4 regions of the Streptomyces sp. HSG2 genome follow, and region 2 is predicted to be linked to each of the others. Evidence: riboswitches for the same ligand, from Rfam matches in the RefSeq annotation. Region 2 holds a riboswitch; each other region holds the start of a gene.
The links. Region 2 has a riboswitch for cyclic di-AMP ahead of JEK78_RS23385 (NlpC/P60 family protein). Riboswitches for the same ligand answer to the same signal wherever they lie in the genome.
Positions count from the first base shown of each region.

Region 1: it holds a riboswitch for cyclic di-AMP, as region 2 does, so the genes downstream of both, JEK78_RS20885 (C40 family peptidase) here and JEK78_RS23385 (NlpC/P60 family protein) in region 2, are expected to answer to the same signal.
Region 3: it holds a riboswitch for cyclic di-AMP, as region 2 does, so the genes downstream of both, JEK78_RS07895 (transglycosylase family protein) here and JEK78_RS23385 (NlpC/P60 family protein) in region 2, are expected to answer to the same signal.
Region 4: it holds a riboswitch for cyclic di-AMP, as region 2 does, so the genes downstream of both, JEK78_RS08530 (transglycosylase SLT domain-containing protein) here and JEK78_RS23385 (NlpC/P60 family protein) in region 2, are expected to answer to the same signal.

Region 1 is NZ_CP066801.1:4,793,777-4,799,448, forward strand. It holds gene JEK78_RS20875 (8-amino-7-oxononanoate synthase) at 1-1,104, shown strand, start outside; gene JEK78_RS20880 (ATP-binding protein) at 1,356-1,856, shown strand; gene JEK78_RS20885 (C40 family peptidase) at 1,858-2,331, opposite strand; cyclic di-AMP (ydaO/yuaA leader) riboswitch at 2,335-2,549, opposite strand; gene rocD (ornithine--oxo-acid transaminase) at 3,124-4,344, opposite strand; gene ddaH (dimethylargininase) at 4,341-5,180, opposite strand; gene JEK78_RS20900 (Lrp/AsnC family transcriptional regulator) at 5,305-5,672, opposite strand, start outside.
Region 2 is NZ_CP066801.1:3,267,335-3,273,006, reverse strand. It holds gene JEK78_RS14095 (putative RNA methyltransferase) at 1-42, shown strand, start outside; gene pcrA (DNA helicase PcrA) at 174-2,648, opposite strand; cyclic di-AMP (ydaO/yuaA leader) riboswitch at 2,886-3,058, shown strand; gene JEK78_RS23385 (NlpC/P60 family protein) at 3,067-4,491, shown strand; gene JEK78_RS14080 (hypothetical protein) at 4,626-4,979, opposite strand; gene JEK78_RS14075 (response regulator transcription factor) at 5,091-5,672, opposite strand, start outside.
Region 3 is NZ_CP066801.1:1,934,535-1,940,206, forward strand. It holds gene JEK78_RS07880 (DUF501 domain-containing protein) at 1-20, opposite strand, end outside; gene JEK78_RS07885 (septum formation initiator family protein) at 88-564, opposite strand; gene eno (phosphopyruvate hydratase) at 691-1,980, opposite strand; gene JEK78_RS07895 (transglycosylase family protein) at 2,195-2,920, opposite strand; cyclic di-AMP (ydaO/yuaA leader) riboswitch at 2,925-3,091, opposite strand; gene JEK78_RS07900 (transglycosylase family protein) at 3,254-4,309, opposite strand; gene JEK78_RS07905 (cytochrome P450) at 4,515-5,672, opposite strand, start outside.
Region 4 is NZ_CP066801.1:2,073,817-2,079,488, reverse strand. It holds gene fahA (fumarylacetoacetase) at 97-1,308, opposite strand; gene JEK78_RS08535 (HAD family hydrolase) at 1,674-2,483, shown strand; gene JEK78_RS08530 (transglycosylase SLT domain-containing protein) at 2,600-3,097, opposite strand; cyclic di-AMP (ydaO/yuaA leader) riboswitch at 3,105-3,267, opposite strand; gene JEK78_RS08525 (polyprenyl synthetase family protein) at 3,850-4,860, shown strand; gene JEK78_RS08520 (tetratricopeptide repeat protein) at 5,446-5,672, shown strand, end outside.

The DNA.
Region 1 (5,672 bases), 1.5 Mb from region 2:
GCGGGACTGACGCGCGGCCTGCGCCCCCGTTCCGCGGACTGCCGGTTGCTCGACCTCGCCGGCAACGACTACCTCGGACTGGCGCGGCATCCGGAGGTCGTCGCCGGAGCGGTCCGGGCGGCGCGAACCTGGGGCGGCGGCGCCACCGGGTCCCGCCTGGTCACCGGGACCACCGAACTCCACGGCGAGTTGGAGCGCGAGTTGGCCGCCTTCTGCGGTTTCGAGGCGGCGCTCGTCTTCTCCTCGGGGTACGCCGCCAACCTCGCGGCCGTCACCGCGCTCGCGCCGCACGGCTCCCGCATCGTCTCGGACGCCGGCAACCACGCCTCGCTCATCGACGGTTGCCGGCTGGCCGCCGGAGGCGTCCAGGTCGTCCCGCACGCCGACCCGGACGCCGTGGACAAGGCACTGTCCGGCCACGACGGGCCGGCGGTCGCCGTGACGGACACCGTCTTCTCCGTGGACGGGGACGCCGCCCCGTTGGTCGCGCTGGCACGGGTGGCCCGGACTCACGGGGCCGGACTCGTGCTCGACGACGCGCACGGCCTCGGCGTGCTCGGCGCCGGGGGACGCGGCGCCCCCCACGCGGCCGGGCTGGCCGGCGACCCCTCCGTGGTGGCCACGGTGACGCTGTCCAAGTCGCTCGCCGCGCAGGGCGGCGCCGTCCTCGGACCGACCCGCGTCGTGTCCCACCTCGTCGACACGGCCCGCACGTTCATCTTCGACACGGGGCTCGCGCCCGCGTCGGCGGGCGCGGCGCTCGCCGCCCTCCGCGTGCTGCGCCGCGAACCCGAGAGGGCGGTCCGGGCCCGGACGGTCGCGGCGGGGCTGCACGCCCGGCTCACGGCGGCGGGCCTGCCCTGCGCCCGACCGGACGCGGCCGTCGTCTCGGTACGGGCTCCCTCCGCCGAGGACGCGGTGCGCTGGGCGTCGGACTGCCGATCCGCAGGTCTTGCCGTGGGCTGCTTCCGCCCGCCGTCCGTGCCCGACGGAGTCTCCCGGATCAGGCTGACGGCGCGCGCGGACCTGGACGACGCCCGAGTCGAACAGGCGGTGACCACTCTCCTCACGACGGCACCCGGATCCGGCGTCCGCCCGGGGTGAGGGTCCCTCCCGCCCCGGCCCCGCCGGCAGCCTCCCGGGATGTCGGGCCGCTGCCGCGGGAACGGGGGCGACGCCGTCCATACGGGCGGAGTTCACCGCTTCGAGGGACAGGGGCGGGCGCATCCCGGCGGATCGACGCCCCCGGCGCCGCCGTGATGGCAGTCTGGCGTGTGAAGCACCGGTCAGGGACCGTACTCGCACCATCCGACCCGTGTCGGACCGCGGTCCCGTGGGAAAGGGACCCCCGCGCGATGGCAGACCACCTGGCAGCATCCGTCACTCTGCCGACCGATCCGGCCTCGGTCTCCACGGCTCGCGGCTACGCCGTCGGCACGTTGGTCGAATGGGGTCTCGGCGTGGACACCGACGCCGCCGAGACCATCAGGCTCGTCGTCTCCGAACTCGCGACCAACGCGGTGCGGCACACGCTCGGACAGTCGCCCAGCTTCACCGTGGAACTCGTCCTCGACCGAGACGAATGGCTGTACGTGGGGGTGACGGACAGCCACCCCCGATTCCCCCGGCGACTGCCCGCGACCGGTCAACAGGACAACGGCCGGGGCATGGTGATCGTCCGGTGTGCCGCCGCCGAACGCGGGGGCAGGGTCCGGGTCAAGCCCACCCGTGAAGGTGGCAAGACGGTCTCCATCGAGCTTCCCTGGACCGGGCCGGACGGCCTGGCCGGGGGTCCCGAGCCGACGGGCCGGAGGGTGGCGGTCGGCCTCGGGGCACCGGCCACCACCCCCGGATGAATCAACGCACGCGGCCGTACCGGACGCTGCTGGTCCAGATCCGTTGGAGGCGGACCACGTCCCCCGTCTTCGGCGCATGCCAGATCCGTCCGCGCCCCGCGTAGATGCCGACGTGGTACACGCCCCGACCCGAGTGGAAGAACACCAGGTCCCCGGCCTTGCGCTGGCGTGCCGACACGTGTCGGGTGCGGTTGTACTGCTGGGCGGCGGTGCGCGGCAGCCGCTTGCCCGCGGCCTTGAAGGAGTACAGAGTCAGGCCGGAGCAGTCGAAGCGGTGAGGCCCGGTGGCCCCGTACTGGTAGGGGGCGCCCTTCTTGGAAGCCGCCACCCGGAGCGCCTTGGAGGCCGCCGCCGCGGCCGCGGCCTCCGAGGCCGCGCCGGGGACCACCACGGAGCCACCCACGGCGGCGAGAGCGAGAGCGGAGGCGGTACCCGCTCGGGCGAGAAACGTCGGGACACGATCGAGCGCGGTCATGCGCAACCCTTCGTCAGCCGCCTGTGAAGGATGACCTGTCGGATTCGGGCCGGCGAAGTTGCCCGGCCGCACACGTGCGGCTTCACCCCAAGGACCGCTCGGGCTCCCGTCCGTGACGGCCGTCCCGGCGACCCGTCGTGCTCGGGTCCTCCACTCCTGCCGATCCACTCCTGTCGACCGGTCATCCGGACGGCGGCAGGACTCGGCGTCCGCCCGAATCGCCCCGCCGCGGCGGCGAGGGCTTGTCGTCAGTCACGGATCTTGCTGCACCGCGAAGCGAAAGTCCCGGCGGGACGGGGGAGCTGTGTTGTCGGCCACCCTCGGTCCGATCGGGTGGACAAATCGGCGCACCGCGCCACGCCGGCACCCCGGCCCACCCTCGGACCAGCGACGACCGGCCACGCGCCCGTCCCCCGGCGGACGTTCCGCGCAACTCGGACCGGTCGGTGGCGGGGCTGGGGGGTGGTCCGTTCGGGGGTAGGCCATTCGGCCCGTTCGGCGCCTCCCCGCGTCGTCGGGGGCGTCGGCGGGGAACCCGGTGGGACGGCCCCGGCCGTCCCGCTCGGGGCCTTCTGTGGGCGCAGCGCCCTCACCGGTGTGACGATTCCCCGTCCCCGCGCCCCCGAGCCGGTGGCCCGGCCCGGCGTACGCCCCGCACGAGAGGCCGCCGGAGCACGCCGAGCGGGATTCCCCCCCCGCACGGCCCCCCGACGGGACGCCCCGCCCGACGACCCGGCCCCGAAGGGCCCGCGGATGGGTCGGCCGGCGCGCGAACGCGTGGCCCCTCGCGCGTCAGTCGGTCAACACCCGCTCCAGCGCCGCCAGCCCCTCGTCCAGTTCCCCGGCGGCGATGGTGAGCGGCGGCGCGATCCTGATGGTGGACCCATGCGTGTCCTTGACCAACACGCCCTCCCGCGCCAGCCGTTCTCCGACCTCTCGCCCGGTGCCCAGCGCGGGGTCCACGTCCACGCCCGCCCACAGCCCCCGCGTCCGGAAGCCGACGACGCCCCGCCCGGTCAACCGAGCGAGTCCGACGCGCAGCCGCTCGCCCAGCTCCGCCGCCCGGCGCTGGAAGTCGCCCGTCTCCAGCAAGCCCACCACCGCCTCGCCCACGGCGGCGGACAGGGGGTTGCCGCCGAACGTCGACCCGTGCTCGCCCGGGTTGAGCACCCCGAGCACCTCGCGGCTGCCGACGACCGCCGACACAGGTACGATGCCTCCGCCCAGCGCCTTCCCGAGCAGGATCAGATCCGGGACGACCGACTCGTGCTCGACCGCGAGCGTGCGTCCGGTGCGGCCGAGTCCGGACTGGATCTCGTCCGCCACGAACAGGCACCCCGCTTCGCGGGTCACCTCCCGCACCCGGGTCAGGTAGCCGTCGTCCGGGACGATCACCCCTGCCTCGCCCTGCACCGGCTCGACGAGCACGGCGGCCGTCGACTCGTCGACGGCCGCTTCCAGCGCGGCGGTGTCGTTGTACGGCACGACGCGGAAACCGGGGGTGAAGGGGCCGAACCCGGCACGCGCCGTCTCGTCGGTGGAGAACCCGACCACGGTCGTGGTCCGGCCGTGGAAATTGCCGGCCGCGACCACGATGGTCGCCCGGCCCCCGCGTACGCCCTTGACCTCGTAGGCCCACTTGCGGGCCACCTTGATGCCCGTCTCCACGGCCTCCGCTCCGGTGTTCATGGGCAACACCATGTCGGTTCCGGTGAGCGCCGCCAGCCGCTCGGCGAAGGAGGCGAGGCGGTCGTTGTGGAAGGCGCGGGAGGTCAGCGTCACCCGGTCCAGCTGGCGGTGCGCCTCCCGGACCAGCGTAGGGTGCCGGTGCCCGAAGTTGAGGGCCGAGTAGCCGGCCAACAGGTCCAGGTAGCGGCGGCCCTCGACGTCCTCCACCCAGGCGCCCTCCGCACGGGCGACGACCACGGGCAGGGGATGGTAGTTGTGGGCCAGGACGTGCTCCTCGGCCCGGATCAGGTCGGCCGACGAACGGGTGCGGGCGGGCGCGGTCATCGTCGGTCCTCCCGGATCTCCTGGGTGCAGCACTTGATGCCGCCCCCTGCCTTGTGGAACTCGGACAGGTCGACGGGGACGGGGACGTATCCCCGCTCGGCGAGTCGGCCCGCCAGGGCGGTCGCCGCGGACGAGATGAAGACGTGTCGGCCGTCCGACACGGAGTTGAGCCCGAAAGCCAGGGCGTCATGGCGGGTGGCCGTCACCGCGTCGGGATAGAGCCGCGCCAGCACCTCGCGGCTGCCGGGGGAGAACGCCTCCGGGTAGTACGCGATGTTCGCCTCCGTCCCGGCCTCGGGGTCGTCGAGGACGAACAACGCCGTGTCCAGGTGGTAGAAGTAGGGGTCCACCAGGGTCAGACCGATCACCGGCGCGCCGAGGTATTCCTGGGCCTCCCGATGGGCCTCGCGGGTGGTGCGGAAGCCGGAGCCCCCCAGGAGCCACCGTCCCGCCGGCACGAGGTCGCCCTCGCCCTCGCAGACCGACTCGGGTTGGTGTACGTCGTAGCCGCGCTCCTTGAACCACGCCGTGTACGGCACGGACTCCGGTCGGCGTTCCGGCGCCAGGAAGCGGGAGCCGAGGACGCGCCCGTCCACGACGACGGCCGCGTTGGCGGCGAACACCATGTCGGGCAGGCCCGGCACCGGCCGGATGGTCTCGACGGTGTGGCCGTGCGCGCGGTACGCCGCGGTCAGGGCGCGCCACTGTGCCATGGCACGGACGGTGTCGACCGCGGCGTCCGGCCGCATCCACGGGTTGATGGCGTACCGGACGGCGAAGTGATCGGGGTCGCAGAGCAGAAAGCGACGCGGGCGCGCTGGACGGGAGTGGCTCACGGACTGCCTCCGCTTCGCTCACGGGGGGTGATGGGGCACTGACACCACGGTAGAAAGCGGTACCAACGGGCGACAAGGAACGAGAGCTGCGTGTTGACGCAGGATCGTTGCGCCTGGACCTGGCTCAGCGCACGTCCGATGCGTGGTCCGGAGGGGGGCCTTCGGGTGTCGCGTCGCCGTCGGCACCCAGTCGGTTCGCGCCCGCGTCCGGGCTGTCGGGGATCAGATGAGACAGGACCATCACGCTGATCGTCTTGCGGATGAACGGCTCGGTGCGAATCCGCTCCAGCACCTCCTCGAAGTGCTCCACGTCCCGCGCCCGCACGTGCAACAGGGCGTCAGCGCCGCCGGTGACCGTCATGGCGGCGGTGATCTCGGGATGGTTGCGCACCACCTCCGCCAGGCGCCGCGGCGGGGCGGCGCCCTCGCAGTACACCTCCACGTACGCCTCGGTCCGCCACCCCATCGACGAGGGCCGCACGGTGGCGGTGA
Region 2 (5,672 bases):
GTCACCGTCTCCGTCCTGGCCACCTCCTACCGGCCTCGGTGACCACGCGACTCCGGGAGGGTGGGGCGTCCGCACGAAGGCGCGCGGTCCGCCCGGGGCGAAGCGGCGACCTGGTCGTCGGCGTCCGGCGAGGGCGACGCACTCCGATACCCGACACACGGGCACCGCACTGGCTAGAGCTTCTCCACCGGCGCGTAGCGCAGCAGCAGCCGCTTCGGCTTGGTGTCGCCGAAGTCGACGGTCGCCTCCGCGTTCGCGCCCGCGCCCTTGACCGCGACGACCGTGCCGAGGCCGAACTGGTCGTGGGTGACCCGATCGCCGACCGCCAACGCGACCGTCGGCTTCTCCCCCGACCGGCGGGTGGCGAAGTCCGATCCGCCCAGGGCCGAGGAACGGGATCGCCCCGCCGGACTCGTCCCCCCGCCGGCGAGCCCGGCCGGGCTCGCGCCCGTCCGCCGCCAGTCCACGTGGGTACCGGGGATCTCCTCCAGGAACCGCGAGGGTGGGTTGTAGGACGGTTGGCCCCACGCGCTGCGGACGGTGGACCGGGTGAGGTAGAGGCGCTCGCGGGCACGGGTGATCCCCACATAGGCCAAGCGCCGCTCCTCCTCCAACTCCTTGGTCTGGCCGAGCGCCCGCTGGTGCGGAAAGACGCCGTCCTCCATGCCGGTCAGGAACACGACGGGGAACTCCAGGCCCTTGGCCGTGTGCAACGTCATCAGTGTGACGACGCCGTCACCGTCCTCCTCGTCGGGGATCTGGTCGGAGTCCGCGACCAACGCGACCCGCTCCAGGAAGTCCGCGAGGGTCCCCGCCTCGCCTTCACCCTCGCCATCGCCTCGCTCCTGCTCGAACTCCAGCGCCACCGCCGCGAGTTCCTGGAGATTCTCGATGCGGGTCTCGTCCTGCGGATCGGTGGACGCCTGGAGCTCGGCGAGGTAGCCGGTACGCTCCAGCACGGCCTCCAGCACCGTGGCCGGCCCGGCGCCGGAGTCGGCGACCGTGCGCAGGTCCTCCATCAAGGTGTTGAAACGCTTCACGGCGTTCGCGGAGCGCGCCGCCATGCCGTAGGCCTCGTCCACCCTCCTGAGCGCCTGCGCGAAACCGATCCGCTCGCGCTGGGCAAGGGCGTCGATCATGGCCTCCGCACGGTCGCCGATGCCTCGCTTCGGGACGTTCAGGACACGCCGCAGAGGCACCGAGTCCTCGGGGTTGGCCAGCACCCGCAGGTAGGCCAGGACGTCCCGGACCTCCTTGCGCTCGTAGAAGCGGACTCCTCCGACGACCTTGTAGGGGAGGCCGACCCGGATGAAGATCTCCTCGAAGACCCGGGACTGGGCGTTGGTGCGGTAGAAGACCGCGACGTCCCCGGCACGGGCCTCCCCGGTGTCGGTGAGCCGGTCGATCTCCTCGGCCGCGAACTGCGCCTCGTCGTGCTCGGTGTCGGCGACGTAGCCGATGATCCGCGCACCGGCGCCCTGGTGGGTCCACAGGTTCTTGGGACGGCGGGACTCGTTGCGCTCGATGACCGCGTTGGCGGCGCCGAGGATGGTCTGGGTGGAGCGGTAGTTCTGCTCCAGCAGGATGGTCGTGGCGTCCGGGTAGTCCTCCTCGAACTGGAGGATGTTCCGGATCGTCGCGCCGCGGAAGGCGTAGATCGACTGGTCGGCGTCACCGACGACGCACAGCTCGGCCGGGGGCAGCCGGTCCGGGCTCGGCGGCGCCTCCTCCTCGGTCGCGGCGGGGCCGACCAGCTCGCGGACGAGGGCGTACTGGGCGTGGTTGGTGTCCTGGTACTCGTCGACCAGGACGTGCCGGAAGCGGCGGCGGTAGTGCTCGGCGACGTCCGGGAAGGCGCGCAGCAGATGCGTCGTCGTCATGATGAGGTCGTCGAAGTCGAGCGCGTTGGCCTCCCGCAGGCGCGCCTGGTAGAGGGCGTAGGCCCGGGCGAGGGTCTTCTCGAAGCCGTCGGCCGCACGCGCCGCGAAGTCCTCCTCGTCGATCAGCTCGTTCTTCAGGTTGGAGACCTTGGCGCTGAAGGACTTCGGCGGGAAGCGCTTGGGGTCCAGTTCGAGATCACGACAGACCAGGGCCATCAGGCGCTTGGAGTCGGCCGCGTCGTAGATGGAGAACGACGAGGTGAGACCGAGGGCGCGGGACTCCCGGCGCAGGATGCGCACGCAGGCACTGTGGAAGGTCATCACCCACATCGCGGCGGCGCGCGGCCCCACCAGCCGCTCGACGCGCTCCCTCATCTCCCCGGCGGCCTTGTTGGTGAAGGTGATCGCGAGGATCTGCCCCGGGTGGACGTCCCGCTCCGCCAGCAGATGGGCGATGCGGTGCGTGAGCACGCGCGTCTTGCCTGAGCCCGCTCCCGCGACGATCAACAGGGGGGAGCCCGCGTGCAGAACGGCCGCGCGCTGGTTGTCGTTCAGCCCTTCCAGGAGGACCGCCGGGTCCACCACGGGGCGCACCGCGCCGTTGCGGTAGTAGGCGTCGCGATCCGCGGGCGCGTCGAAGGCGCCGGCGAACAGATCGCCCGGCACCGGCTCCGGCGCGTGGTCGTCCTCGGGCGGCGGCGGGTGCTCCTCGGGGCCGCGGGGGGCCTGGAGGCTCGCCAGGAAGCTGTCGTCAAAGAGGCTGCTCATCGCGCTCCGAGTCTAGGGCGCCGCACCGACGGCCGGGTCGCGTCCGCGGGTCGCCCCCGATCGCCTCCCCTACGCGCGCGGAAGGTCGCCGACGGTCATGGTAGCGCCAGGTGCCCCCCTCGACGGCGGGTCACGAAAATGTATCGGGCATATCACCCGGCAAACTTCCCAGGTGGCATACGAGTTGGCTACGGTGCGGGCGGGCCGCACGCCTCCTCCGGCGAACGACGCCGGGCCGCGCGACCCCCGCCGAATCCTGGGCGCCCGCGCGGCTCCCGGAGCCGGGGACCCAACCGAGACCCGGGGTGAATCGACCCGCGACCCGCTTCGGGCGCGGGCCGTAGGGCAGCCTTCCGCACCGATCCGCCCGAACCCGACAGCTAACCCGGCAGGCGGAGCACGGAAGGAGTCGCCTCCCTTGGCGTCGCACCGCAAGTCCCGTCCCACGGGCTCCCGGGCCGCGGCGGCCCGCCCCCCCGCCCGCGCCGCCGATGGGCCCGCCTCCGTCGCCCTCCTCTCCCCCTCGACCTCGACCGCCGCCCCTTCCGACGGAGGTGGCCCGAGCCTCGACGAGGTCGAGCGGCGGGTCGACGCCCTCTACCGCCAGGCGGGGGCGAGGGCGGGGAAGCCCACGCGGGGCGAGAGGACCGCCCGGCAGCGCGAGCGCGTGGACAGCCTCCGAGACGAGGGCCGCGGCGCCCGAGGGGCGCGCCGGGGGGATCCGGATGGCGGTGGCCCCTCCCGGGGGGCAGGCCGGACCGGAGAGCCCGCCTCCGGGGCCTCGGCGGCCACCCGTTCGGGCACCAGGCCCCCGACGGCGGACATGCGCCCGGCGGGGGCCACGGACGGCGGGGCGGCGGTCGCCCAGGGCCGTTCACCCGCGGAGCCGTTCGGGCGTCCCGAGGTCGCCGGCGACGCCTCCTCGTCGCCGGGGCGGCGGGAACGGTCCGGGGAGTCCTCGGACTCCCCCGGGGACCTCCGGCCCGCCCCCCGGAACGACCCGCACGCGGCCAAGGCGCGCGTCGGGGAGCAGCTGGCCGCGGCGCGGCGGATGCTGGCCGACGCCGCCCGCGAACGGTCCGCGTCGAACACGACGGACGCCGCCCCGCCCTCGGTGACCGCGAACCCTGCCGGGGACGGCGAGCCGTGGGCTCGCGAGGAGCGCCGGGAGTGGCGCGGCGACGAGGCCACGTCGGTCGACGACGTCCGCGCGACGGTCGTCGGGGGCGCCGGGCCGGACGGCTTCCCCGAGGCGCCCGTCCCGGACACGGGGGCCCTCTCCCGGGAGGACGCGACCGCGACGAGCACCCGACGGACCGCCCCGGACCCGTGGGAGGCGGCCCCGGAGGCGTGGGAGACCACTCCCGGGCCCGGCCGGGACGCCGGGGAGGCGACCGCGGAAACCGGCCCGGATCCGGTGGAGGGCCCCGCCCCGCTCGGCGGTCGGGCGTCGGAAACCGTGCCGTCCGGCGACTCGGGGTACGCGCCCAAGGGCGACAAGGCGGTCGCCTTCGCCCGTGCCCAGATCGGCAAGCCGTACGTCTGGGGCGCCACCGGCCCGGGCTCCTACGACTGCTCCGGCCTGACCCGGGCCGCCTGGACCGCGGCGGGCGTGGCCCTGCCCAGGAGCACTCGGGACCAGGCCCGGGCGGGCACGGTGGTCCCCCTCTCCGAGGCGCGCCCAGGCGATCTGGTCTTCTTCTCCGACGACCCCGCCCACGTGGGCGTCCACGTGGGGAACGGCATGATGATCCACGCGCCGGGTCCGGGCTCGTACGTGCGCGAGGACTCCGTGGTCCTCGACGGGGAGTCCACGGTCCGCGGCGTCGTGCGACCCGCCTGAGCGAACGTCCCGCCGAAGCGACGCGCCCCGCCCTCCGTCGGGACCACGACGGGGGGCGGGGCTCGGTGCGGGGTCCGCGACCGGGGGTCCGCCGTCCCCGGGCGGGAGGGCGGCGGCGGGAGCGGGGCGGGCGCTCAGGTCCAGAGGACGGCGATGAAGACGTTGGCGACGGTCAGCAGGCCCACGAGCCCGAACAGGCTCTTTCGCACCCTCTCCTCGTCCCGCTTCACGTAGACGAGTCCGAGGATCACGACCAGCAGCGCCAGTTTCACACCGACCTTGACGTTGTCGACCGGCCGCCCGTCCGCCTCGTTCAGGCCGACCAGGACCATCCCAGTGATCAACATCGTCAGGGCGCCGTGGAGCATGGCCGGGGTGTAGCGGGCGAGGCCCTGGCCCATCGCCTTCGTCTGGGTGAGGAATCCGCCCAGCAGGGCCGCGATGCCGATGACGTGCAGGCCGACGAAGAAGTGGATGAGTACGTCCATGCCCGGAGCCTACGCAGCGCTCCGAGGGCGGCCCGCACCGGCCCGGCGAAGCCCCCGGCGCCGCCCGACGCGCAGGCCCCGGCGGCGGACGCGCCCACCGCCGACCGGTGGTCAGACCAGCCGACGGGCGGTGGCCCAGCGGGTCAGCTCGTGGCGGTTGGACAGCTGGAGCTTGCGCAGGACGGCGGAGACATGGGACTCCACGGTCTTGACGGAGATGAAGAGCTGCTTGGCCACCTCCTTGTAGGCGTAGCCCCGGGCGATCAGGCGCAGTACCTCGCGTTCGCGCTGGGTGAGCCGGTCGAGGTCCTCGTCGACGGGCGGGGCCTCGGTCGAGGCGAAGGCGTCCAGGACGAACCCGGCCAGTCGCGGGGAGAACACCGCGTCGCCCTCCTGCACCCGGAAGACGGAGTCGACGAGGTCGTCCCCGGTGATGGTCTTGGTGACGTAGCCGCGGGCGCCGCCGCGGATGACGCCGATGACGTCCTCGGCGGCGTCGGACACGGACAGCGCGAGGAACCGCACCGGACGCTCGGAGTCGGTCGCGAGCGCGGCGCAGCGGCGCAGCACCTCGACACCGCCTCCGCCCGGGAGGTGCACGTCGAGCAGGACGACCTCGGGTCGGGTCGCGGTGATCACCGTGACCGCCTGCTCGACGTCCGCGGCCTCCCCCACCACCTCGATACCGGTCCG
Region 3 (5,672 bases), 1.3 Mb from region 2:
GGCGGCGGAACGTGTTCCATGGGTGTCTTCCGGGCGTCTTTCTGTCGACGGTGGTGGGTGCGGTGTCGCCGGCGTTCCGGCTCCGGGTCAGCGGCCGGCCGCGTCGACGCGGTCCACGCCGTCGAGAACGGTGCGCCACCACGGCCGGCCGGACGCCTCGCGGTCCGCGCGCGCCCGCTCGGCCGCCTCGGGGTCCCGCATGACGTAGCCGGTCTCGCCGGGCCGCACGTAGTGCAGTCGGGCGCGGATCTCCCGGGCGGCGAAGGCGTCGTCCTGCCAGCGTGCCGCGAGGTCGCCCAACTCCTCGACCCGGTCCCGGGATCGACGGCTCTCCTCCTGGAGGTCGGCGATCTCCGCCCGCTGCGCGACGTACTGGCGCATCGGGTAGGCCAATGCGACCACCATGGAGCAGACCACCAAAGCGAGCAGCGCGGCCCGACCGGTCAGTCGGGACCGACGGGCCTGACGCTTGCTCTGGGAGCGGTAGGCCCGGGCCGCGGTGCGCTCGCCGAGAAGCCGGATCCGCGCGGTGGTGGAGAAGCGGTCCCGGTCCTTCGCGGCCATGTCCCGCCTCCCGTTCGCCTCGGAGCGTCGCACCGGACGCGCCCACGTCCCCGCACACGGTACGGGACCGGGTGCGAGGACGTAGGGACGACGCCGATCCAGCGCGGAGCCGGCGGCCCGCCGCGGTCAGAGACCGGCGGAGCGGAACCGGGGGAAGGCGCTGCGGCCGGCGTAGACCGCGGCGTCGTCGAGGATCTCCTCGATGCGCAGCAACTGGTTGTACTTGGCGACCCGCTCCGAGCGGGCGGGGGCACCGGTCTTGATCTGACCGCAGTTGGTGGCGACGGCCAAGTCGGCGATGGTGACGTCCTCCGTCTCGCCGGAGCGGTGCGACATCATGCACTTGAAGCCGTTGCGCTGCGCCAGTTCGACCGCGTCGAAGGCCTCGGTGAGCGAGCCGATCTGGTTGACCTTGACGAGCAGCGCGTTGCCGGCGTTCTCGTCGATGCCGCGCTGGAGGCGCTCGGGGTTGGTGACGAAGAGGTCGTCACCGACCAGCTGGACCTTGTCGCCGAGCTCGGCGGTGATGGCCTTCCAGCCCTCCCAGTCCTCCTCGTCCAGCGGGTCCTCGACGGACACCAGCGGATAGTCGGCGACCAGCTCCGCGTAGTAGGAGATCATCTCCTGTGCGGTGCGCTCGCGACCCTCGAAGACGTACCGGCCGTCCTTGTGGAACTCGGAGGCGGCGGCGTCCATCGCCAGGGCGATCTGCTCGCCCGGAGTGTAGCCGGCCTCCTTGACGGCCTCGATGATGAGGTCCAGGGCGGCACGGTTGGAGTCCAGGTTCGGAGCGAAGCCGCCCTCGTCGCCGAGGCCGGTCGACAGGCCCTTGGCCTTCAAGACCTTCTTCAGTGTGTGGTACACCTCGGTGCCCCAGCGCAGGGCCTCGGAGAACGACTCCGCCCCGATCGGGGCGATCATGAACTCCTGGATGTCCACGTTGGAGTCGGCGTGCGCGCCGCCGTTGAGGATGTTCATCATCGGCACCGGCAGCAGGTGCGCGTTGGGGCCGCCCAGGTAGCGGAAGAGCGGCAGGTCGGACGCCTCGGAGGCGGCGTGCGCGACCGCGAGGGAGACGCCGAGGATGGCGTTGGCGCCGAGGGAAGCCTTGTTGTCGGTGGCGTCCAGGTCGGACATGGCCTGGTCGATCAGACGCTGCTCGGTCGCGTCGTAGCCGACCAACTCGGGGCCGATCTGCTCGATCACCGCGAGGACGGCCTTCTCCACGCCCTTGCCGTGGTAGCGGCCGGCGTCGCCGTCCCGCAGCTCGACGGCCTCGAAGGCGCCGGTGGACGCGCCGGACGGCACGGCGGCACGGCCCGTGCTGCCGTCGTCGAGGCCGACCTCGACCTCGACCGTGGGGTTGCCTCGGGAGTCCAGGATTTCCCGGGCTACGACGACGTCGATGGACGGCACGAGCATCTCCTTCTTGGATGTGACACGGATGGCAGTACCGCGCGTGAGGTGCTGCGGCACGAGCCTAACCGCCTCCGGCCGATCGACTTCACGCCGGACGGTCATCGGACCGCGCTCGGCCGGATACCGGTGCCGGGGCGGTGCTGCGACGCGCGAACCCCGTCCCGGCGCGCCGAGGACGCGAGCCGGGACGGGGGCGGGGAGCCTGGGCCGCCTACTTCAGGTGCAGCTGCTGACCCGGGAAGATCAGGTCGGCGTTGTCGACGATGTCGTTGTTCAGCTCGAACAGCTTGTGCCAGCCGCCTTCGACACCGTGCTCGGCGGCGATCTCGCTGAGCGTGTCGCCCTTGACGACCTCGTACTCGCCGTCGCCCTTGGCGACCTGGTCGCCGGTCGGGGTGGTGACGGTGTCCTGCGCGACCTCCTGGGAGGACTCGGCCGCGGAGCGCTCCTGCGAGCGGGAGGCGGGCTGCTCGGTCTCGTGGGTCTCGGCCGGAGCGGGAGCGGCCTCCGTCTCGGCCGGAGCGGGAGCGGCCTGCGTGTCGGTGGCGGTGTCACCGTCGTAGGCGGCGCCGGAAAGGCCGGTGCCGCAGACCGGCCAGGCGCCCTTGCCCTGACCCGCCAGAACCTTCTCGGCGATCTCGATCTGCTGGGCCTTGCTGGCCTGGTCGGCGGTCGAGGCGTACTGGGTGCCGCCGTAGGCGGCCCACGTCGAGGCCGCGAACTGCAGCCCGCCGTAGTAGCCGTTGCCCGTGTTGATGGACCAGTTGCCGCCGGACTCGCACTGCGCGACGGCGTCCCACTCCGCGGCGGTCGCCGCCGAGGCGGTGCCGGCCGCCATCAGCGGGGCCGCGGCGGCGACACCGGCCACGCCGACGACGGCGATGGCCCGGGCGGTCTTGGACGGACGACGGTGGTTGCCCTTGCCGGAGAACAGCATGGATGGATCCCCTCACCGACGCCTACGAGGTGAGCTGTCGGGTTCGGGCCGGTGGAATTGCCCGGCCGGGTCCCTCACGGGACGCGGCTTCACCCCTAGCCGCTCCGTCTCGACTTCCCGGTGCGGCGCCTACCTTGGTTCCCCCGCTCCTGCCTACGGCGCTCGACGCGACGACTGTTGCCGGAAGCCGCTGGCAGGATTCGGCGTAGCGGCACCGGTGCCCGCGATGGCGAGCGATCCCGACCGTAGACACGCGGCCGGGGGATTATCAAAGACGATCAGAACTTCTGAGAGCTATGTCTCACGCGCTCGAATTCGGACATCAAGGAACATTCAGGGCGTGAACTCGCTTGGCGCCGACAGCGCTTGGCCCGCCACCCTCAGGGTCTGACCGGGCAGGATGTGGTCGGGATCGTCGCCGATCACCGCCCGGTTGGCCGAGTAGAGCGCGGACCATCCGCCGCTCGTCCCCCGGCCCTCCGCGATCCGCGACAAGGTGTCGCCGGACCGGACGGTGTACTCGCCGGCCGCCTCGCCGCCATCGCTCTCGTCGGCCGGCTCCCCGCGGTGCCGGCCCGTGCCGTCGCCCTCCCGCCGAGGGAGGCGGTCCTTGCCGTCGCGCCCGGTCACGGAGGGAGCCGAGTCCGCCGTCTCGGCGTCCGATCGGGGATCCGCGCCCGGGCGGGTGGACGTCTCGTCGCCGACCCCTTCGCCCGGCTCCTCGTGGGGCTCCTCGACCGTCCCGACGTCCGCACGGGATGCCTCCCGACGGTCCGACGCGTCCGCTTCGTCCGCCCCCGGCGCCGTATCGGGGTCCGAAGGGGTCCCGGCATCGGCGGCGAACGGCGTGGCCGAAGCACCACCGGCCCTCGCGCCCCCCTCGCCTCGCCGCTCCGACCCGGCGGCCTCTTCGACGCCCTCGATCTCCTCGGCCCGCTCCACCGCGCCGGCGGCCCCTCCAGCCCCGACCGAGGGCCCGTCGGGCGCGGCGGGGTCGTCGATCGTCGCGCCGACCCCCTCCACCAGCCCGGCGAGCGGGCCGCAAGTGGGCCAGGCGGCGACGCCCTCCGCCGCGAGGATCCTCTCGGCCGTCTCGATCTGCCGGGAGCGGCTCGCCTGGTCCGCGCTGGAGGCGTGGTCGAGCCCGCCGTACCTCTCCCATTGGTCCTGGGAGAGTTGGAGCCCGCCGTAGTAGCCGTTGCCGCCGTTCCGGCTCCACGCGCCGCCGGTCTCGCAGTCGGCGACCCGATCCCAGGCCGTGCCGTCGGCCGCGGCGGCGCCGGAGGCGCCCAACAGCGGGATGGCGATGGCCGAGCCGGTGACGCCGGCCGCGACGACGAGCGCCGAGGCCTGGCTGGGGCGACGGTGACGACCGTTCCCGGAGAGCATGTGCGGACCTTTCGCGAGACGGCGGCTTCGCAGCGCGGCGACCACGACCTGCCGCGCTGATCCGTGAACGTATCGGCAGGTGATCGCATGTCACAAGCCGATGCCGCACAGATCACACGAAGATCACAGACGTTCGACGGCCACCCGGGGAAAGGGGTTCGGCGCGGTGCCGTCCCGTGGGGACCGAGCCACCGCGGCCCGGCCCCTACGTGTCCACACGGTCCGCCGCGCCCTCGGGGGTGAACGCGACGGGCAGCGTCCGCAGCCCCCGCATGATCAACCCGCCGCGCCGGCGCAGCGAGGAGGGATCGGCGTCCAGGCGGAGGTCGGGAAGCCGGGTGAGAAGAGTGGCGAGCGCGGTCCGCCCCTCCGAACGGGCGAGGGGCGCGCCCAGGCAGTAGTGGATCCCGTGCCCGTACCCGAGGTGGGGGTTGTCCTGACGGGTGAGATCGAGAGTGTCGGGATCGGCGAAGCGCTCCGGGTCCCGGTCGGCGGCGGCGAGCACGACCAGGACCGGGTCCCCTGTGGCGATGTCCTGACCGCCGATGCCGAGCGGGCGGGTGGCGAAACGCCAGGTGGCCATCTCCACCGGCCCGTCGTACCGGAGCAGTTCCTCGACGCCGGTGTCCAGCGTCGCGCGGTCCCCGACGGCCAGCGAGCGTTGCAGGCGCTCCCGCTGAGCCGGGTGGGTGAGCAGCGCGTAGGTGCCGTTGCCGATGAGGTTGACGGTGGTCTCGAATCCGGCGAAGAGCAGGATGAAGGCCATGGCCGCGACCTCGTTCTCGGTGAGGTGCTCGCCGTGGTCCGAGGCGCGGATGAGGGCGGAGAGGAGGTCCTCACCGGGGGCGGGCTCGGCGGGCAGCGCCTTCCGCTTGCGGTGGATCAGATCGGCCAGGTACCCCCGCATCATCTTCACCGACCTCGCGACCCCGCCCCGGGGTCCCTTGTCGTGCCGGATCATCATGCCCGCCCAGTCCCGGAAGTCCTCCTGGTCCTCGCGTGGGACGCCCAGCAGGTCGCAGATGGCGTAGATGGGGAGCGGGAAGGCGAAGTCGTGGATGAGGTCGGCCGAGCCCCGGGACGCGAACCGGTCGACGAGGCCGTCGGCGAGTTCCCGCACGCGGGGCTCGAACTCGGCGACGCGGCGAGGGGTGAACGCCTTGCTGACCAGTCGCCGCAGCCGGGTGTGGTCGGGCGGGTCGATGTTGAGCAGATGCGTCGTCAGCTCGGCCTTGCGCTCGCCGGGGATGCCGGTCTTGCCCTTGGCGTGCGCCGGCTCGTCGTGGTGGGCGGGGTTCTTGGACAGCCCCGGGTGCGCGAGCGCGCGCCGCGCGTCGGCGTACCGGGTGACCAGCCACGCCTC
Region 4 (5,672 bases), 1.2 Mb from region 2:
CCTGCGAGCCGTCCCCTGCCGCGGGGCGCGCGCCCGTCACCGCGGCGCTTCCCCGTCGAGCACCGGCCGCGCGGAGGTCTCGGGGCCGGGCTCCGGTCAGCCGGCGACCACCCGTCCGGTGACCTCGCCCAGCCCCACCCGGCTGCCGCCGGCGCCCGGGGCCCAGCCGGAGAGGGTGACCACGTCCCCGTCCGCCAGGAAGGCCCGTTCTCCGTCCGGGAGGGCCAGCGGCCGTCGGCCGTTCCAGGTCAGTTCCAGCAGTGAGCCCCGCTCGCGCTCGGTGGGGCCGCTCACGGTTCCCGAGCCGTACAGGTCGCCGGTCCGCAGCGACGCCCCGTTGACGGTCAGGTGGGCCAACTGCTGGGCGGCGGTCCAGTACATGGTGGCGAACGGGGGCTCGGAGACCGGGTGTCCGTTGACGTCGACGGTGATCCTCAGGTCGTAGCCGCCGGGTTCCTCGCCGGAGTCGTCCAGGTAGGGCAGCAGGGGGTGGGTGCGCTCCGGGGGGGCCACCCGGGCCGACTCCAGGGCGTCCAGGGGGGTGATCCAGGCCGACACCGAGGTCGCGAAGGACTTGCCGAGGAAGGGGCCGAGCGGGACGTACTCCCAGGCCTGGATGTCCCGCGCGGACCAGTCGTTGAGCAGGCACAGGCCGAAGACGTGCTCGCGGAAGTCCCCCAGTGGCACGGGGCGGGCGGGCGGGGAGGGCTTGCCGACCACGAAGCCCACCTCGGCCTCGATGTCCAGCCGGAGGGACGGACCGAAGACGGGGGCGGCGTCGGCCGGTGCCTTGCGCTGCCCGGACGGGCGCACGACGTCCGTGCCCGAGACGACCACCGTGCCGGAGCGGCCGTGGTAGCCGATCGGCAGGTGCTTCCAGTTCGGGGTGAGGGGGTCCGCCGCGTCCGGGCGGAAGATGCGGCCGACGTTGCGGGCGTGGTTCTCCGAGGCGTAGAAGTCGACGTAGTCGGCCACGGTGAAGGGCAGGTGGAGGGCGACCGACGCCAGGGGATGGAACAGCGGTTCCAGTGTTTCCCGGTGTGCGGGTTCGCTCACCCAGGCGAGGAGATCGCGCCGTACGTCCGACCAGACGGCGGGGCCCGCCGCGAGCAGGGGGTCGAGGCTCGGCCGGTCGAGCAGCGAGGCGTGACGGGAGCCGGCCGCCCGGGCCGCCGCGCCGACGTCGAGGACGTGGTCGCCGAGCCGGACGCCCACCGTCCGCCGCCCGGTGTCGGGGAGGGAGAAGACGCCGTACGGGAGGTTGTGCGGGCCGAAGGGGTCGCCCTCGGGGACATCGAAGGGGGGCATCGGGTGCTGCCTCGCTCTCGTGTTCGCGTCTGCGCGGGGTGCGCCGTGCGTGGTGCCGCGGTCGAGTGCCGTCGCCGGGGTGGCCGCGGGCCGCGCCCACGTTACGTGTGACGCGTGGGTCCTGGGCAGGGCTCCGGTGTCGCGCGCGGGACGGGAACGGGCGACGGTCTCGGGGCCTGGGCGTCGCGAGCGGTCGCCGGGTCCGGCCTCGGGGCTCGATCGGCGTGGCTCGCGGGCGGTACCGGATGCGCCGGCAACCGGGCGCGAACCGCGCGGCGTCGGACCGTTCCTGACCGTCCGCCATCGCGACCGTTTCGGGTGTGGTCCGGGCCCGGGGCGGCGGAACGCGATGTCCGTATTCTCTGATCATGGACCCCATCGCGTACACGCTCGTGGCCACCGATCTCGACGGAACGCTGCTCCGCGGCGACGACACCGTGTCGGCGCGGTCGCGGGCCGCTCTGGCGCGGGTGGTGTACTCCGGTGCGCGGCACCTGGTGGTGACCGGCCGGCCCGCGCCCCGGGTACGGTCGCTCTTGGCGGAACTCGGCTGCGTGGGTCCGGCGGTGTGCGGCCAGGGCGCGCAACTCTACGACGCCGGGAGCGACCGGCTGCTGTGGTCGGTCACCCTGGACCGGGAGCCGGCCGAGACCGCCCTGGGCAAGATCGAGGCCGAGGTGGGTGAGGTGTACGCGGGTGTCGACCAGGACGGCACCGACGGACTGACGTTGATCGAGCCGGGGTACCGGATGCCGCGTCCGACGCTGCCCGCCGTGCGTGTCGACCGCCGCGAGGACCTGTGGACCGCGCCGATCAGCAAGGTGTTGCTGCGCCATCCACGCCTGAGCGACGACGAGTTGGCCACTGCGGCGCGCGGCGTGGTGGGGACTCTCGCGACGGTCACGATGTCGGGGCCGGGCACGGTGGAGTTGCAGCCGGCGGGGGTCACCAAGGCGACCGGACTGGCGATGGCCGCCGCACGGTGGGGGGTCGGGCCGGAGGAGACCGTCGCCTTCGGCGACATGCCCAACGACATCCCGATGTTCCGGTGGGCCGCGCACGGCGTCGCGATGGCCGACGCCCACCCCGAACTGCTCGCGGTGGCCGACGAGGTCACCCGATCGAACGAGGACGACGGGGTCGCGGCCGTCCTGGAGCGGCTCTTCCCGAGTTGATCGCCGCGCCGACACCGACGCCGACGCCCCGGCCCCGCGTCCGCGTGGGCGGAGCGGGTCGGAGTCGGCGGCGACGGCGCGGTGCGGTGCGGGGAGGGCCGGGGCGCCCCCGGGGCTCAGTAGGCGCCGAAGACGTTGTCGATGGAGCCGTAGGTCGCGGCGGCGTAGTTGCAGGCGGCGGTGATGTTGGCCACGGGCTCGTACGGGTCCCAGGAGGTGCCGGCCACGTGGTAGGCGGTGAAGGTGGGGTCGATCACCTGGAGCAGGCCCTTGGACGGAGTGCCGTTGAGGGCGTTGACGTCCCAGTTGTTGATCGCCTGGGGGTCGCCGGACGACTCCCGCATGATGTTGCGGTGGATCCCGTCGTAGGAGCCCGGGATGCCGTGCCGGGCCATGACGTCGAGGGAGGCGCGGATCCAGCCGTCGAGGTCGTCGGTGTAGCCGGCCGACGTGGCCGTCGTGACCGGCTGCGCGCTCGTGGCGGCGACGGCGCTCGTGGCGCCGACGAGCGGGAGGGCGAGGACGGCGGCGCCGGCGCCGAGGGCGGCGAGCCTGCGGGCGAGGCGCCCGTTCCGGACGGGCCGGGCGGGGCGGGGCGGGTCTGTGGCGAACATGTGATGGGGTTCCTCTCCCACGCCTGCGAGGTGAGCTGTCGGGTTCGGGCGGGAGATGCCCGGCCGCGCCCGCGAGGGACGTGGCTTCACCCCGAGCCGTGCCGGTGGGTGACCGTACGGCGATGTACCTGGGTCCCCCGCTCCTGCCGTGGGTGGGTCGATCGATGGGTGTCGGTTCGGGTGGCGGCAGGACTGGGCGTCCACCCGACAAGCCGGGAACGTATGCGAGGGGGCATGTCCGGAACAAGGGGTTGATTCGCCCGAATCGCCGGGCATCCGAGATCCGCCCCCCGGGCCGGGGTGGCGGCGGGGTCCTGTCGGGGGTCAACTGGCCCTCGTCCGGGGCCGGGAGGGGGCGACGGTGACCGCGGTGACACCTGGGTCGGGTGAGTCAACTCACTCCCGATCGGGAAGGTGGCAAAAGGTATGGAAAGCGACAATCGGGCGTTGATCTCCCGCCGAGGCGGTGCGCGTCCCGTGGGGGCGGGGCGGCGTCGGAGCGAGCCGGGGTCGAGCGCGGGGGCCCGAGGGGCCTCCCGCGTGCCGGAGGCCCCCGTGAGCGACCCGCCGGCCGCCGGTCCGGCGTATCACCTGATCGGAGGGGGCCTTCCGTGATCGAACGCCGCCCGACCCCCGATGGCGGGCGCTCGCGGTGATCGAAACGTGACCGGATACGCTGACGCGGATGAGGTCGGCGACCTATCGACGAACCGCGTAGCCGCCAGAAGACACCAGCAGACAGGAGACCCCTCGTGACCGTCGTCGGGCCGTTCGGGCTGAGCGTGCGGGACCAGGCTCTGGAGGCCGATGTCCGGGCCGGGATGGCGGCTGTCGAGGAAGGGCTGCTCGAAGCGACGAAGAGCGAGGTGCCGTTCATCACGGAAGCCGCCCAGCACCTGGTGCGAGCCGGTGGCAAGCGGTTCCGTCCCCTGTTGGTGATGCTCGCCGCCCGCTTCGGCGACCCCGACGCCCCCGGCATCGTCCCGTCTGCCGTCGTCGTGGAGCTGACCCACCTCGCCACGCTCTACCACGACGACGTGATGGACGAGGCCGCCGTGCGCCGCGGGGTGCCCAGCGCCAACACCCGTTGGGCCAACTCCGTCGCCGTGCTGACCGGCGACTTCCTCTTCGCGCGTGCCTCTCGGATCCTCGCCGACCTCGGCCCCGAGGCCGTCCGGGTCCAGGCACAGGCCTTCGAGCGGCTCGTCGCCGGGCAGATCCTGGAGACGGCCGGGCCGCAGGACGGGCGGGACCCCGTCGACCACTACCTCGACGTGCTGGGCGGCAAGACGGGCTCCCTGGTCGCGGTCTCCTGCCGCTTCGGCGCCATGCTCTCCGGCGCGCGGGAGAGCGTGGTGGACGTGCTCACCCAGTACGGGGAGCGGCTCGGCGTCGCCTTCCAACTCGCCGACGACGTGCTCGACATCGCCTCCGACTCCCGCGAGTCCGGCAAGACCCCCGGCACCGACCTGCGCGAGGGCATCCCCACCCTTCCGGTACTGCGCCTGCGCGAGCGCGCCTCGCGCCTCGGGCTGCCCGAGGACCGGGAGCTGTGCGAGCTGCTCGACGCCGACCTCGGCGACGACGCCCGGCTCGCCGAGGCGGTGCGCCTGCTGCGCGCCCACCCGGCGCTGCTCCAGGCCCGGCGGGACACCGTCCGATACGCCGAGGAGGCCCGCGCCGCCCTGACACCACTGCCGGAGTGCGAGGCCAAGACCGCGCTGGTGGATCTCTGCGACGCCGTGGTCCACCGGGCCGGCTGAGCGACCCCGGGCTCCCGCCCGGCCCCCGCGCGGAACGCCCCACCGCGGCAGGGCAAGGGCCGTGCCCTCGGGATCGGGCGTCCGCACCCGCCCGCGACCCCGGCGGGGCCGACGGCCCCCACGCCCCGCCCCGACACCGACCGGCCGCCCGCCCAGACTCCGACCGCCCGGACGTCGCGGGGGAGCGCCCCTCCTCACCGATTCGGGTGAGAAGCCCGGAGGCGGTGGCACGTCCGCCGGACCGGCGGGAGCGGAGCCGCGGGCGGGACCGCGCCAAGCGATGCCCGCGAGGTGGTCGGCGTGGCCGCGGCTCCGGTCGGACGGATCTCCCGACGCTCGCCGCCGCCCCCCGGGGGGCCCGGTCTCTCGGCCCGGTCCGCGCGCCGGGTCCGTCCGCCCCGCGCACCAGGAACCCCTCGCCCCCACCGGCGGGGCGCGACCTCCTGGGACGAGCCTGTGACAGCGTGGTGACGCGGGAGCCGTGGACAGCCGGAGACACTCGAAGGCGACGGCCCGAACAGCGCCGACGGTGCGGAGCCGGACGCGGCGACCGGGCCGCGCGGCCCGCCGACGAGTGAGGGGACGATGGCTCGACTCAGCCGCGACCGCAGACGAGACGACCGGCCCGTCGAGAGGCCGTTCGTCTCCACCCCTTCCGCCTCGGGGGCCGGGCGGGCCGGGCCGTTGGAGGTCCGCGTACGGGGCGAGGGCCCGGGCTCGGTCGACGGCGTCCCGGTCTCGCCCGGCCCCGGCGAGTCGGTTCAGGCCGCCGTGCTCGACCGGTTGCAGTGCCTGGCACTCGCCGCCGGTCG